Regions from separate parts of the Gracilibacillus sp. D59 genome, predicted to be linked through region 2. Evidence: predicted binding sites of a transcription regulator. Region 2 holds the regulator's gene; the other holds the start of a gene.
The links. The regulator Rex, encoded in region 2, represses fermentation and respiration genes when NADH is low (regulators of the CRP and FNR family bind a similar motif). The targets are predictions, from matches to a motif close to TTGTGAAATATTTCACAA.
Positions count from the first base shown of each region.

Region 1: ACTWP4_RS16915 (cytochrome ubiquinol oxidase subunit I) is a predicted target of Rex. The motif match lies at 8,187-8,204, and genes of this name have one in related genera.

Region 1 covers NZ_JBQQCK010000011.1:37,683-47,380, reverse strand. Annotated here, with positions in the region: gene ezrA (septation ring formation regulator EzrA) at 1-1,636, opposite strand, end outside; gene ACTWP4_RS16950 (GAF domain-containing protein) at 1,892-2,371, shown strand; gene rpsD (30S ribosomal protein S4) at 2,601-3,203, shown strand; gene ACTWP4_RS16940 (VOC family protein) at 3,584-3,787, opposite strand; gene ACTWP4_RS16935 (glutaminase) at 4,092-5,087, opposite strand; gene ACTWP4_RS16930 (hypothetical protein) at 5,258-5,545, shown strand; gene ACTWP4_RS16925 (alanine/glycine:cation symporter family protein) at 6,158-7,582, opposite strand; gene ACTWP4_RS16920 (CoxG family protein) at 7,697-8,152, opposite strand; gene ACTWP4_RS16915 (cytochrome ubiquinol oxidase subunit I) at 8,402-9,698, shown strand, end outside.
Region 2 covers NZ_JBQQCK010000024.1:775-8,326, reverse strand. Annotated here, with positions in the region: gene ACTWP4_RS22280 (lysostaphin resistance A-like protein) at 45-755, shown strand; gene ACTWP4_RS22275 (YdiK family protein) at 760-969, shown strand; gene ACTWP4_RS22270 (redox-sensing transcriptional repressor Rex) at 1,028-1,672, opposite strand; gene ACTWP4_RS22265 (ABC-F family ATP-binding cassette domain-containing protein) at 1,844-3,769, shown strand; gene tsaD (tRNA (adenosine(37)-N6)-threonylcarbamoyltransferase complex transferase subunit TsaD) at 4,423-5,460, opposite strand; gene rimI (ribosomal protein S18-alanine N-acetyltransferase) at 5,457-5,903, opposite strand; gene tsaB (tRNA (adenosine(37)-N6)-threonylcarbamoyltransferase complex dimerization subunit type 1 TsaB) at 5,896-6,594, opposite strand; gene tsaE (tRNA (adenosine(37)-N6)-threonylcarbamoyltransferase complex ATPase subunit type 1 TsaE) at 6,591-7,046, opposite strand; gene thiL (thiamine-phosphate kinase) at 7,051-7,552, opposite strand, start outside.

The DNA.
Region 1 (9,698 bases), on a different contig from region 2:
CCAATGCTGTAACAGCTGTTTCTAACGCATTTTCGTATTTATAATCTCTAAATAGTTTCTCAGCTTCAGATAACTGAGCTGATAATAATGGGTGACCACTCCGATATCGATTTCCATATTGAATGGCAAGTTCTACTAAACGTGCTTGATCCAGCAATAAATTCGTTTGTTCCACAAAATTATTGACTGATTTAGTTGCTTCAGAAATACTATGCTGGACTTTTCCCATATCTAACGGGTGTTTTTGTAACTGTTTCAGAACGACTTCACATTTTTCTGTTGATTCTTCCAATGCATTGATAATAAAAGATGGAACTCCTGGTACATTACTTTTCTGTAGTTTTTTATCAGTAGAGATTAATTGTTGCTTTAATGCGTAAATTTTTTCTTTCGCTTCCATCTCATCTTTTCTTAAATCTTTAATTTGCAATTGGAAATCTTCTTGTGCTTTATCTAACTTATCAAGATCCTCTGAAAAAGTGTCGAGTTTATCTTTAATTTCCAAATGATTAGCTTTACGATCTTCATAATCTTTTTCAATTTGTTCAAATTGGTTTTCTGATTTATCAAGCCATTTTTCGATACTAAGAAATAACTCGAGATCTGCTTCTTCTAAATAGTATGTTTGTTGCAATTCTTTAATTTGATTAGACGTACTTTCAACCTGCTGTTGGATATCGATTAAATGTTGTCTTTCATTTGGAAATTGGCTTTCTACAATTGATTTAGATTTTGCTTCTTTTTCCAATAACTGAAACATTTCATTCAACCGATCTTCCATTTGTTCCAATGATTCTTCAATGGTATTTGTCTCGCCATTATCTAATTCTTTTATCGCATTTTTCAATAGGTTTTCATACTGCTTTAATTCCTTTTCAAATCCGAACTGCTGTACACGGTAACCTTCTTCCTCCATTTCAGCCATACCTCGAAGCAAGTCTTTCATCTGTTCTGGAATTACTTGCTTGCATTGACGATAAATACCCGGAAATGTACTGATTTTTTCTTCTATTATTACTATCTCGTCTTTTAACGACTCGATCAATTCTTGTGCTTCAATATAATTTCCTTCATCTGTTAACGTAGAGTACTCTGATAACCTTTTCTCCAACTTCGTTAATTCAGATTCAAAAACAATTTCCGCTCTTCCAAATTGCGTTCGATTATGTAAAAGATATTTCTTTAATTCTTTTATTCTCGGATCTAACTCCTTAATTTCTTGTCGAACATATTTCTCTGAGTTAAGTAAATGATCAAGTTCTTTATACATATCTTCAATATTGGATTCTATATCCTGCAACGCTGTTTCTACATGTTGCAAGTTCTTCCTGGCTGATTTAATTCGAAACTTATCTGCAGCTTCTTCCGCATCTAACAAGTATTCTTCCATATCAGGCAGATCTCTTGTAAGAATGATATCCCAGTTTTCTTTCCAGTTCTCAAATTTTTCTTGTGTTTCACCAGATAAATTCAATTGTTTTACTTTAGCTAATTCTGCCGTAACATTACGGTTCATAATATCCATCTTCCATGCTTCAAGTCGATCGACATTATCATAGACCTTTTTCCTAAAGATTAGTCCTATAATAAGTAATACGATAATAATAAGAATTCCACCGATCACGAATTCCAACATAATTAATCCTCCTTCAAAGCAACCGATAACTTGTATATGTATAGTTAAATTTCCTTATATTTTGAGACGACTTTATTGTTACTTGTTATGATACCATGTTTCTACACCTTTTTGCTAAAAATTTTACTATTTTTGAATATTTTTATCGAAATCTGTACTTTCCTATATGAAGCTTGATGATTTGTCACTTTAGAGAATGTATTGTATGATAATTAAAATTCATAAAGTTCAGATAATAATGAGGAGTGGATATATATGTTTGAAACACAAGATTATAAAGGTGCTAAAGAGAAAGATTATCCGATCGTAATTAAACAGTTGGACGCCCTTTTACATGATGAACCAGACCTGATTGCTAATTTATCTAATGCATCGGCATTATTAAACCAATTCTTAAATGATGTAAATTGGGTTGGTTTTTATATCTTGAAAGAAGATGAACTAGTATTAGGGCCATTCCAAGGATTACCGGCATGTGTCCGTATTAAAAGTGGCAAAGGTGTTTGTGGAACAGCTGTAGCTGAAAAGAAAACCCAACTTGTTGCAGATGTTCACCAATTCCCAGGCCATATTGCTTGTGATGCAGCAAGTCAATCAGAAATCGTTGTTCCTATTATGAAGAACGGTGAGGTTTTTGGTGTGTTGGATATCGATAGTCCTAGTAAAAACCGCTTCGATGAAATAGATCAAAAGCATTTAGAAAAATTCGTTCAAACGTTAGAAAAATATATTTAGAGCATCATATAAATGTTGACATTCCTTCTCTAGCATCATATAATGGACTTTGTGTAAAAAAGGTAGCCTATGTGAACCGCTGGCTGACCATTTTGTTCCTCAAACAAGAGGTGCATCGTGTAACTCTCTGCTACTAGGGCGAGGATGCATGAAAAACAAAATGGCTGTCGAGATAGGGACACACTGTCTTATTTTATGCAAAATTTATATATAAAGGAGAAGATGCACTATGGCTCGCTATACAGGTTCTGTATGGAAAAAGTCTCGTCGTCTTGGTATCTCATTAACAGGTACTGGTAAGGAGTTAGACAAACGTCCTTACGCACCAGGTCAACACGGACCTAATCAACGTCGTAAACTATCTGAATATGGTTTACAATTACAAGAAAAACAAAAGCTACGTTTCATGTACGGAGTGAACGAACGTCAATTCCGTAATCTATTTGATGCAGCTGGCGCAATGAAAGGTATCCACGGTGAGAATTTCATGATCCTTCTTGAATCTCGTCTAGATAACATTGTTTACCGTCTAGGTCTTGCACGTACTCGTCGTCAAGCTCGTCAATTAGTAAACCATGGTCACATTACTGTAGACGGAGGTCGCGTTGACATTCCTTCTTACCAAGTAAAACCTGGTCAAACAATTGGTGTACGTGAAAAATCTCAAAAGCTAGATATTATTGCTGATGCTATTGAGGCTAACACTTTCACACCTGAATTCGTGTCCTTCGACGCGGACAAATTAGAAGGTACTTTCACTCGCTTACCAGAGCGTTCTGAATTACCAGCAGAAATTAACGAAGCACTTATCGTTGAGTTCTACTCTCGTTAATAAGATTGCTTTGTATAACCGAGTATTTTATGTACTCATTAAAGCTCTCAGACCCTTTTTAAAGGATCTGAGAGCTTTTCTTTTATATAAAAAATTTAGTTCCTCCGTATTTTATTGTCTATACCCTTCCTGATAGAAGGCGAATTAACGGTTGACTTAAAGAAATAGTTTATTCATCTAAGCAACAACTAATAGATGCTTTTATAAAATAGGTTACTATTTACAATTGTATTACGCTTATCATATTCCCATTTATATCAGTCAAATCAAAGCGTTTCGGTTCTCCCTCTCTAAAATCTGATACAATTACATTTTTTTGCATTAGAATACGTCTTACTTTTTCTATGTCGTTAACAAGATAATTAAAAGGAGTGTATTTATTAATAGGTTGAAAAAAACTGAAATTTCGACAAGGTGAAATCCACAATTGGTGCTACAGCTAAACCACCCATTCTCTTATTTTTATATTGTAATTTAAAACCAAATATTTCCTGATACCAAACCAACGATTCTTTAAGATTTTTCACTGGAAGAAATACTGCATCAATCCGTTCTACAAATGACTTCTGTCCTTGTTCACTCATTTCCCCCACTCCTTTGAAAATAATTTCATCTTCATTATTAATTCTACTCAAATTCAAAAAATCCTCTTTTTGGAAGTTATTTTTTGAATATCTCCACTATACTATTAGTTAGATTAAGTGTAACCTTTCACAATCCAACTTTTATCGCTTTTAACGAACTATTCTACATACTTCCTTGATCAAAATATCAAGCATACGCCACATCTACTTAATTGCCGTATCGCCAATTAAACCACCACAATCGCAAACAGATGAATGATTTTGTCTTGTTAGCACCTTCTGCACATACATACGAACTCATTCTTTAAAATATACTTAAATCCCATTGCTTTGCTATATGACGGAGAAGTCTAATTCCTGCAATACTGTTACCTTGTTTGTCGAGCGCCGGACCATAGACCCCAATTCCACACCCTTCAATGAAAGGAAGATCCTCGTTCCTAGCTCTTGGAGGAGCAACGGCAACAATTCCACCAGAGACACCACTTTTGGCTGGAATTCCAACATACGCCGCAAATTTTCCAGAAGCATCATACATCCCACAAGTCAGCATCAATGCCTTTGCTAAACGAGCAACTTGTTTTGGAATAATTTCTCTCTCCGTTTTTAGATCCTTACCGTCATTTGCTAATATCGTACCTAAATGAGCCAAATCCTTAAGTGAAATTTCGATTGAACATTGTTTAAAATATGTTTCCAATGTCAGTTCTAGCTCTGATTCGAGATAGCCAGTTTCAACTAGATAATATCCAATAGCTCGATTTCGTATCGAGTTTTCACTTTCCGACTTAAATATGTCCATGTTTAATGAAAGACGGTATCCTAAAATATTTTCAAGCAACCGAAAAAGAGGCTCCAGTTTCTCATCAGATGTTTTTCCGGGCAATAGCGATGTTACGGTAATTGCGCCAGCATTCACAAATGGATTAAATGGCTTTTTGATCTGTTTCATTTCTAGGTGCATAATTGAATTAAAAGCCGCTCCAGTTGGCTCCACATCAACCCGATCCAGCACATAGGAAACTCCTCTTTCCATACATGCTGCAATAAAGGTAAACACTTTGGAAATACTCTGTATCGTAAAAGGTATATCAACATCACCAGACTCAATGGTAACACCGTTAATACCTGTAATAGTAATCCCTAAGTGACTTTTATTTGCTTGCTTTAAAAGTGGTATGTAGGAAGCAACTTCCCCTTCTTTCGTATGTTTACTATAAAATTTCACCCAATCATCCACATAATTTTGCAGCCACTCTTTTGTTAATTTTGTATTTTGATTAATAGCTCCTTGTACCAAAAAATCACCTCACCTGGAAGTAGTTTGTCCATTCGTAAAAGTTGCATGTAAAGAGAAAAGGGTAAAATTATTATACTCCCTGTCGGTTGCTCCATCGTATGACCCACACATAATTCTGTTAACTGTTTATAATACAGTAAAAATCTTATGATAAAGTGAAATTTCCATAAGTGGGAGTTTTACGATCAATTAGAAAGGCTGAAAAGCATGGTCATTTTGATAAGGAAGTTAAAAACTCCAAGCATCCAGTGTTTTTGCATATACCGAAAACAGGTGGAAAGACTTTATGGGACTTACTTGGAAGACAACAGGATACTATCCATGTTTGGCACAACAGATATTTTAAAGAGTATCAACAACCAATTCGCTTTTTCACGATTTTAAGGGACCCGGCTGACCGTGTCATTTCTACTTTTTATTTCTTAAGAAGTTATCAACGAAGCGCCTTATACCAATAAAATTAATAATATGACCCTTCAAGAATTTCTGGAATATATGCAAAATGAAAAAATAGAAAATATACCTTATAAGAATAACGATATTCGTAGTATTCGTTATAGAACGGTGAATCTCGCGACTCGTTATTTATCGGGGGAGACCCCGATGATTTAGAAAAAGCGAAAAAGAACATCACCAAGCATTTTGACTTAGTAGGGTTTACCGAGTTGTATCTTGAATCTTTATTTTTCATGAATAAAATGTACGGATGGAATTTATCATATTAACAGAAAAAATAAAACAAAAAACAGACCTAAGATAGATAACATTTCTCCAGACATCATCCAATCTATCGAACAAGTCAATCACCATGATAAAGAACTGTATGAATGGGCAAAGCAAAATTTCAATAAAAAGTTGAATTCACTTGATAAAAATACAAAAATAGAATTAAACAAATGGGTCAATCAATTTAATGTTAATTCATAATCCAAATTCTTTACCTACCTAATATTTCGTTTAATTAACATGTTCCATTGCCATTACAATAAAAAAAGCAGTCCGTCCTAAAGCACCATTTAAAGTTTGGTGCTTTAAAACCGAACTACTTTATCTACCTTAAAGTTGTTAAATTATTTCTCCTCATCCTGCACTCCCCACCAGGAAATGTTCTTTAAACCTTTTACATTCTTATAGTGGAAGTCAGGATCTTTTCCTTGTTTTTTCTGTTTAACATAGTCTTGTAGTACTTCCATGGAAACTTTACTTAACAGTAAGATTGCAATTAAGTTTACTACAGCCATCATTGCCATAAATAGATCTGCCATATCCCAAACTATCTGGATTGATGCAAGTGAACCGAACATGACCATGCCTAAAACGACCACACGATAGACATTAACCCATATTCCCTTCGGATTTAAGAAGCTGACATTCGTTTCACCATAATAATAGTTGCCAATTACAGAACTAAAAGCAAAGAAGAAGATCGTAATCGCTAAGAAAATCGATGCCCATTCACCGACATGTGCACTTAAGGCAACTTGTGTCAGCTGAATTCCATCTTCTGATGCTTGATAGAAATTATCATACAGAATGATAATAAAGGCTGTTAAACTGCAAATGACGATCGTATCAAAAAATACTGCCAACGATTGTACAAGTCCTTGCTTGACTGGGTGGTTGACCCCTGCAGTTGCAGCAGCATTCGGTGCACTACCCATACCACCTTCATTGGAAAAGAGACCACGGCGAATACCATACATCATTGCAGCACCGGCGCCACCACCGAAGACTTCTTCTAATCCGAGTGCATTTCTTATAATCAGCATAAATACATCCGGGATAGCGGTGATATTCGTGAATACAACGTAAAATCCAACAACCATATAGATTATTGCCATGATAGGTACAATTACTCCAGCAACCGAAGCAATACGTTTAATACCGCCAAAAATAATTAATCCTGCTAACACAACGAGAGCAATACCAGTCCACAATTTATCAATATTAAACGCTTGTTCCACTGCAGCTGAAATCGTATTTGCTTGAACCGCATTAAAAATAAAACCAAATGTAATGGTTATCAATATCGAGAATAAAATTCCCATCCATTTTTGTCCTAATGCTTTTTCCATATAATAAGCCGGTCCGCCTCTAAAACCATCTTTATCCGGTACTTTATAAACTTGAGCAAGCGTACTCTCGATAAAGGCAGTTGCCATTCCAATTATGGCGATTACCCACATCCAAAACACAGCACCAGGTCCACCTATTGCAACTGCTAAAGCCACTCCTGCTAGGTTTCCTGTCCCTACTCTCGATGCAATCGAAATACTAAATGCTTGGAATGCATTCGTACCTTTTTTACCGCTCTGCTCAACTGCTTCTTCAGAAATAACTTTAAACATATCCCCAAACAAGCGGAACTGAACAAATTTAGAGCGAAGGGTAAAGAATAAACCTGCACCTATTAATAAGTAAATTAGTACATAATCCCAAAGGATCAAATTACCCCATTCGATTATTTTGGAAGCAATAAATTCTACTTTATCCATGATGACCCACTCCTTTCGTATGAAAAACTTATACCCCAAAATCAATAATATAATACAACTTTTCTAAAAAAACAAGTAAATCCCTCATCCATTTTATGGTTGAGGGATATGTAATTACTTCGAAACAGCTTCTTCTTCCATCAATTGATTGGCCACAGACTCTGTAAATTCAATTGTAGTTTTTGGTACGACCGATTTTAAAATACTATTTATCATTGGCCCCATCATGCCACCTGCGGATATGGTTAGACAACCAGTGACATTCGTTTTTTTAGAAGCTATTTTCTCTGCTTGAAAATACCCGCTTCCTTCTAAATTTTCGCTAATTCCCTTCAACTCAAACCGAACACTCGTTGGCTCTACCCATTCTTTTATATTTACTTTTAGCCTTATCTTCTTCTGCATCCTGCCAACGTCACCTTTGAAATGCCATGTCGATTGGTGATCATTAATAATCTGATGGTCGATATATCCTGGTGCTAACGGAGCCCACCTGTTTATATCGCTGACAAAATCCCAAACCTTTTCAATCGGCAAATCTAATCGGACAAAATGTGTACCATTCGGCATTTAAATCCCTCCTTATCATTTCATATGTCAATATTTGAGTAATCATTCACATTTTTACATTGATTTTATGTAAAAAAGGAATACTCCACCCCTTCGTGTTATACACTACCAATAGCTTATCGCTAATCGGAGGATCCTACCATGTATAAAAAGCAAGAACGCTGGTTGATTATGTTAGCCTTTATTGTTGCCTTTGTTATCGGTTTGTCATTACTAGGGCGTATTCTTTCAGGATGAGAGGGAGAGACAATGGATTCTGCACAAGCTGTATTTTACAGTCGTTTATTAACCGAATTAACACTTTCGTTCCATATTATTTATGCAACAATTGGTGTAGGGATTCCTTTTCTAATCTTCCTAACACAGTGGCTTGGGATTAAGAAACAGGATGAGCACTACATTTTATTAGCCAGAAGGTGGACAAGAGGTTTCATTATTACGGTTGCTGTTGGAGTAGTTACAGGGACGGCAATTGGATTGCAGCTTAATTTGTTATGGCCAACCTTTATGGAGTTAGCGGGGAATGTAATCGCACTTCCATTATTTATGGAAACATTCGCCTTCTTCTTTGAGGCCATTTTTCTTGGCATTTATTTATATACTTGGGACAGGTTTCGTGATCAACGCAAGCATATGTTACTGTTACTCCCAGTAGCAATAGGAGCATCTTTTTCTGCGGTTTTTATTACTATGGTAAATGCCTTTATGAATGCACCGCAAGGATTTGAATTAATGAATGGCAATCTCATTAATGTTGAGCCGCTCGTCGCCATGTTTAATCCTGCCATGCCGACAAAAGTTGCTCATGTAATTGCGACAGCATATATGACTTCAGCATTTGTATTAGCTGCGATTGGTGCTTTTCGTCTCTTAACAGGGTCAAATCATGTTTATCACAAAAAAGCTCTTTTACTTACGATGAAAGTTGGACTAGTATTCTCGATTGCTTCTGCTGTAATTGGAGATTTTGCTGGTAAATACTTGGCAGAATATCAACCAGAAAAGCTTGCGGCAATGGAATGGCACTTTGAAACAGAAGAACAGGCATCACTGACATTGTTCGGAGTTTTAACCAATGGAGAAGAGATTAAATTTTCCATTGAAGTTCCTTATGCATTAAGTATTCTTGCTCATGGAAATCCGAATGCAGAGGTTATTGGATTAGACCAATTCGCTGAAGACGAAATCCCACCTCTCTACATCCATTATTTGTTTAACATAATGGTGATCATCGGCTTATTTGCAACCATGATCGCACTATTTTACCTTGTTGGTCATGCATTGAAAAAAAGCTTTATAAACAACAGGACCTTTCTATGGTTGATCGTAAGCACAGGTCCATTAACCATCATTGCTATTGAAGCTGGTTGGTGGTTAGCAGAAGTTGGCAGGCAACCATGGGTATTGCGTGGCATTTTACGTACAGAAAATGCCGCGACAACCAGTAACCATGTTGATTTAATGCTTTTGCTCTTTATTGGCTTATATGTAGTACTTGGATTAGCAAGTATTATTGTATTAACCCGAATGTTTCAAAACAATCCAG
Region 2 (7,552 bases):
ATACGTATCATGACATTAAAAGAGTTTAAGGGAGTCGTTATACTTTGCCAAGAAAATATATTTATTTGATCATTACCTATGTTGCCATGCAGCTTTCCAGCATATTAGCATTGCCATTTGTACCACTCATCGAAAATCGAGACGTTTTTACCGTCGCATGGTCAGTTATGAGTTTCACAGTGGCACTCATTATTTCTCTGATTATATTACGTGGTGAAATGAAGGATTTCTTTCAATTAAGAGAGAAAAAAGTGGGAACAATTATATTGTGGTCATTTCTTGGTTTTATTTTAGTCATGATTACACAATACGCTGCCATTGCAATTGAAACTTTTGTGTTTGGCATCAAACCTGGTTCTGAAAATACGATGGACTTAATGAATGTTGCACGGCAAGCACCGATTTTTATCGTGATTATTTCTGTACTAGGACCTATATTAGAGGAACTCGTTTTTCGTAAGGCTATTTTCGGATCACTGTATAAAAGAATGAATTTCTTTTTTGCAGCTCTGTTATCTGGGGTTATCTTTGCAGCAGTTCATATGGATTTCTCACATATTTTAACTTACACTGCAATAGGGATGATATTTGCTTTCTTATATATAGAAACAAAACGAATCATTGTTCCGATTATTGCTCATATGTCAATTAATACTTTCGCTGTGATTGGTCAGTTATCAGTTGATCCTGAAGAAATCGAACGACAAATGGAGCAACTGGAACAATTAATGTTGATTCTTATTGGAGGACAGTAGTATTATGCGTATTTCACCATTACGTTCTGCCATTTTTTATATTGCGTTAGGTGCCTTATTTACCTATATAGCAATCCAATCGGCAGATGAAACTGTTTTTAATTTTATTACGATCGCATTAGCAACTTTTGCAACAATTGATTTTGTAGTTGCAGTAAGATTAATAAATTTACATTATCGCCTTAAAAAAGCAAATGAGAAGAAGAAAAAATAGACTCGGCGCTAAGCTGAGTCTATTTTTTCATTTTTTTGAAACTGCTTATGAAAACTTTTTACTCTTCTTCATTCTCTAACGGATAATGTTTCATAAAATAAGCAAGAGATTGCAGTTCAACTGCTAGGTCAATATGATGGACACGTACATTTTCCGGAACAGTAATTCTTGCCGGGGTAAAATTCAAAATGCCGCTTATTCCTGATTTCACCAAACGATCCGTAATGTTTTGCGCTTCAGAGACAGGAACTGTCAAAATCGCAACGGATATATTCTCCAAATTATCCTCTAAATCGTCAATATGATGGACTTGAATATCTCCAATCGCTTTCCCTACCTTGCGCTTATCTGCATCAAAAGCTATTTCAATTTTTGTATTATTATTTTTAGTGAAATTATAATTTAAAAAAGCGGTTCCTAAATTACCGACACCTATTAAAGCAACTGGCGTATTTTCATCTTGATCCAATGTTTTACGGAAAAATCCAAGCAAATATTCGACATTATACCCGTAACCTTTTTTTCCTAACGCACCAAAATAGGAGAAATCTCGTCTGATTGTAGCAGAATCAACTTTCATCGCATCACTTAATTCTTTTGAAGAAACACGAGATTTTCCTTGAATATGGAGATTATTTAAAAATCGATAATATAATGGTAAACGTTTTGCCGTTGCTTGTGGTATTTTATTTTGATTCGTCATCATTCATTCCCCTTACTTTAGACCGGTTTGAATTTGTGAATGTTTTTACTTACTTTTTATTCTAACAGAAAAGCTTGTAATTGTCGTGAAATTATTCACTTAACCCAGAACTACTGTGCTTGCAGTGGTATCTGCTTTCCGATACACTAAATATATTAGAGGTGAAAGCAGATGATTTATTTACAAGTAAACAATTTAACGAAAAGATTCGGTGCCGAACTGATCTTATCCAATATAAAGCTAGAGATAAAAAGTAACGATCGTATTGCTATTGTCGGTCGAAATGGTGCTGGAAAATCCACGCTTTTAAATATTATTTCCAATCAAATCGGTTATGATGAAGGGGAAATTCATAAACCAAAAGAGGTTTCATTAGGTTACCTTGCTCAACATTCCGGCTTAGATTCCAATGAAACCATTTGGGATGAGATGCTTAAAATATTTGAGCATTTCCAAAAAGAAGAACAAGCATTACGCCGGATGGAGCAACAAATGGGGGATCCCGATATCCTTGCAGATAGTGAACGCTACGAACAACTGCTGGCCAGTTATGATCAAAAACAGGAAGATTTTAAACTTGCAGGTGGCTATCAATATGAAGCAGACATGAAAGCAGTGTTAAATGGACTTAATTTCCCAGAAAGTATGTGGTCCACTTCAATCGCTACGCTAAGCGGGGGACAAAAAACTAGATTGGCTTTAGGGAAACTATTATTAACCAAGCCAAATATTTTGATTTTAGATGAACCTACAAACCATTTGGATATTCAGACGTTAACGTGGTTGGAAGGTTATTTAAACAGTTATCAAGGTGCTGTCGTCATCGTATCTCACGACCGCTATTTTCTAGATAAAACCGTCAATATCGTCTATGAAATCTCTCGTCATCATTCTACTAAATATCATGGAAACTATAGTGATTATTTACAACAAAAAGCTGCAAATTATGAACGCGATCTCAAGCTCTATGAAAAACAACAGAGTGAAATTAAAAGAATGGAAGAATTTATTCAGAAAAATATTGTACGTGCTTCTACAACCAAACGTGCCCAAAGCAGACGAAAGCAGTTAGAAAAAATGGAAGTCATGGATAAGCCATCTGGTGAAGAAAGTTCTGCCAAGTTTTCTTTTTCGGTTGACCGTAGAAGTGGTAATGATGTGTTAAAAATTAATGATTTGGCATTTCGCTATCATGAAGCAGATGCCTTTATCTTTTCAAATCTTAATTTGCATATTGAACGTGGGGACAGTGTGGCACTGGTTGGACCGAATGGTGTCGGCAAATCAACATTGTTAAAGGCGATCATCGGGCAGCTAGATCCTGCTTCAGGTGAGATTCAACTCGGTACGAATGTAGAGATTGGTTACTATGATCAAGAGCAAACACAGTTAAACCCGAAAAAAACGGTACTAAATGAACTGTGGGATGATTACCCAGGTATGAATGAAAAAGACATTCGTACCATTCTCGGTAACTTCCTTTTCAGTGGAGATGATGTGTTGCGCAACGTCTCTGCGTTAAGTGGTGGAGAGAAAGCAAGGATCGCATTAGCAAAATTAATGATGGAGAAAGCTAACTTCTTATTACTTGATGAACCGACCAACCATTTAGATTTAGACAGCAAGGAAGTACTGGAAGCAGCACTAATCGATTATCCCGGGTCGATTTTGTTTGTCTCCCACGACCGTTATTTTATTAATAAGCTAGCCACAAATGTACTGGAAATGCAGCCTGACAAAACCACCCTCTACTTAGGTGATTATGATTACTATGTGGAGAAAAAACAAGAAGAACAGGAGCTGGCTGAACTTAAGAAGGCAGAAAAGAAAACTGTTGACAAGCCGGAAACCACCAAATCCAATTTTGAAAAAGAGAAGCAACAAAAGAAAGAGCAACGTAAAAAAGATCGTCGAATTAAGGAAATTGAGAATGAAATTGAACAGATTGAATTAGAAATGGAAGAAATCGATCAAATGTTGTGTGATCCTGATGTTTTTCAAAATCATGAGAAAGCATTGGAGTTAACCGAAAAAAATGATTCATTAAAAGAACGAATGGAGTTATTAATGGATGAATGGGAAACATTACACGAATAATCACAAAGGGCATTTTGCGCAGTAGGCATAATGCCCTTTTCTATTTTACTTATCCTCATTTATTCACACCTTTATCCACTTATTCAGTCCTAGCAAATCAGTTATTAAGAGGATTGTCCACATTATCCACAGATTAAAGCCGTTTTATCCACAATTCCTTATTGTTATTAAAGCTTGATATCAAAAGGCTTATATTACAATCCACAATATAGAAATTTTGTTGTGGATAATTGATAGACTAAATACGGATAAGAAAAACCGGGAAAGCCAGCCCCTAATAATTCAATCAGATTATTAATAGATAAAGCTAATGAAAAGTAACTGCTTTGTTCATCCTTATTAGATTTGTCGTTTATCTTGGTTTATTCAACAAATCTTTGCTCTTTCTTTTTGGATTTGTAGGTTATCTTAGTTTATTCAACAAATCTTTGCTTTCCCTTCTTGGATTTGTCGTTTATCCTGATTTATTCAACAAATCTTTGCTTTCCCTTTTTGGATTTGTCGTTTATCTTGGTTTATTCAACAAATCTTTGCTCAATCTTGATGAAATTATCGTTCACCTCCATTTTTAAAGCTAAGTCGTCTATTTTTCTGGGCGTTCTTAGTTAGACTTCCTCGCATATTTCTTTCCTATCTAAAAACGCTAGAACGTTTTAGCGTTCTAGCGTTGATCTTCTTGCGTATCTTTCCAGGCTTAAGCTTGGATTTGCGTTTAAATCCCATTGCGCACGGTGTCCTTGTTGAAAAGCGACAGATCCTGCGGCAGCGATCATCGCTGCATTATCTGTACAAAGTGTTAATGGTGGAAATAGTAATTCCACTGCTTCATCTTGTTCAAACTTGGACTGCATGGCTGTTCGCAATCCTTTATTAGCAGCCACACCACCTGCTACAATCACTTGTTTCACTCCAAATTGTTTTGCAGCTTGATACGTTTTTTCTGTTAACACTTCGACAACACTTGCCTGAAAACTTGCAGCAACATCTTCTTGTTTTAATGTCTCTCCTTTTTGTTTAGCGTTGTGCAATGTATTAATAACAGATGACTTCAATCCACTAAAACTGAAATCAAATGAATCCTCTTCTAACCATGCACGGGGGAAGTCAATGGCAGTTTCTCCTTGTTGTGCTAACTGATCTATCTTGGGACCACCTGGATAAGGTAATTGCAATGTTCGTGCTACTTTATCGTAGGCTTCCCCAGCAGCATCATCTCTTGTTTCTCCAATTATTTCGAAGTCACCGTGCTCTTTCATCAAAATCAATTCGGTATGTCCTCCAGAAACGACTAGAGCTAACAGTGGAAACGCAAATTCTTTTTCCAATCGATTAGCATAAATGTGTCCTGCTATGTGGTGAACACCAACTAATGGCTTTTGATGGGCATATGCTAAACCTTTTGCTGCATTGACACCTACCAATAGTGCACCAACTAAACCCGGCCCTTCTGTAACGGCAACAGCATCGATATCGTTCATGGTTAGACCTGCTTTTTCAAATGTTTCTTCTAACACAATGGTGATCTGTTCAACATGGTGCCTAGAAGCTATTTCCGGAACCACCCCACCAAAGCGTTTATGACTCTCAATTTGAGAAGCCACTACATTTGATACAATTTCTCGACCATCCTTTATAATAGCTGCAGCTGTTTCGTCACAGCTCGTCTCAATACCTAAAATAAATTCACTCATAATTTCACCCACAATACTAAAGCATCTTCCTGATTATCGCTATAATAATTTTTTCTTATTCCACCGGGTTTAAGCCCAAACTTCTTATACATCTTTTGGGCAGTTATATTGGAAACACGCACTTCCAATGATAAATGGTGGATACCACGGGCAACCGCATTATTAATTACATACTGAAATAATCCTTGCCCATATCCTTTCCCTCTATAATCTGGATCAATCGCAATATTCGTTATTTGTGCTTCATCTAACACCATCCATGAACCACAAAAGCCTACCACCTTTTCATTTAACGTGGCTACAAAATATTGTGCATACTGATTCTTTGTTAATTCTTCTTCATAAATATCATCTGGCCATGGTATCGGAAACGAGCGTTTATCTATCTCTTTTACCGCCTCTATATCTGATACATCCATTTTGCGAAATTGAACTTTAGCCATTTTGCTCTTGTTCCTTTAACCACTTTGCTTCTGCTTCGACTAGTCGAATATAGTTAGGTGTTAACTCATGAAGTTTATCTTCGTTACGCTGTGCCCCTAATAGAGCTAATTGACCAGGGCGTGGAAGATGGTCAATTTCAGGAGGGAAAATGGCGGACTTTGCTAATTTATCTTTAATTATCCCTTGATGTTGCTTTATGTCCTGACTTAGAAAGAGAACAGGTTTTTTATAGCTTTGTAATTCATCGAGCCACTGCTCCATTAGAATATTTTGATCTTCTTTTTTTACATGAATCCGATCATAATTGCTTTCATATAACCCTGTATAGACTAAACCTCTACGCGCATCAAAAAATGGGGAAATGAGCACATTTTGCTGTCGCACATTATGCGCTAGTAGTTCTAAACTGGATATAGCCATAATCGGAATATTCAGTGTCCAAGCCATTGTTTTGGCTGTAGCTAAACCAATACGAACACCTGTATAAGAACCTGGACCTTTCGCAACGACAATCCGGTCTAATTGATCTGGCGTCGTTTCTGTTTCTTGCATCACATGATCAATTGCTGGCATCAAACCAACCGAGTGATTGCGTTTTATATTCGCAGTATATTCCGCTCTTACTTCGCCATCTTTACTTACTGCGACCCCTAATACTTGATTAGAAGTATCAATTGCTAACACATTCATGAATATAGCTCCTTACATATTGAATCAAAGTGATCACCAATTGGGTGGAAAGTAATTTTCCTTGTATGTTCATCGATTCTTTTTATTTGAATCTGTAATCGTTCTTCTGGAAGAAATTCTTCTATAAAGCTAGCCCATTCTACAACGGTAATGCCATCACCGTTGAAGTATTCATCAAAACCGATATCCTCTTGAATATCCTCCAGACGATAAGCATCCATATGGTATAATGGAATTTCTCCCATATACTCTTTGACTATCGTGAAGGTCGGGCTGTTAATCGTTCTTCTTACACCTAGTCCAGCACCTAGACCTTTTGTGAATGTTGTTTTACCTGCACCTAAATCACCTTCTAGTGTTAGTACCTGACCAGGACTTAGAAGTAATGCTAATTCATTTGCTAATCGTCTTGTTTCTTCCTCTGTTTTTGTTTCGAAGATATATTGACTCATTATTTCACCTTCTTAGATGTGTATAACCCGATTTTTCCAATTTTTTAAGTTGATGATTATGTTCTAACCACACTGTACCATTTTTTTTCGAATCATTTCGCACGGTTCCGATCGCTGAAATATTGGTATTCGTTTTCTTTGCTATTATCTCCAGTTGCTCCCAATCTCTTTCGGAAACAGTTCCCATTAATTCAAAGTCCTCTCCACCTGATAACATCCATGTGAATTGCTGTTCAGAGGAAAAATCAGATAGTTGTGGATGGCTTGGTACTTTATCATAATCAATAATCAAAGTTTTATTAGAAGCTTCCGCTATTTCATTTGCTTCATTCGCTATACCATCGCTGATATCATTTAAAGACATTCTCTTTATATCCCTACACTGATTAATAAATGAAACCCTTGGCATTGGCATTCGATGCCGGTTGATAAAATATCGATACTTTTCGTGATCTGTTTGAGAAGCTTTTAACAATATATGTAATCCACAAGCAGCATCACCGAGA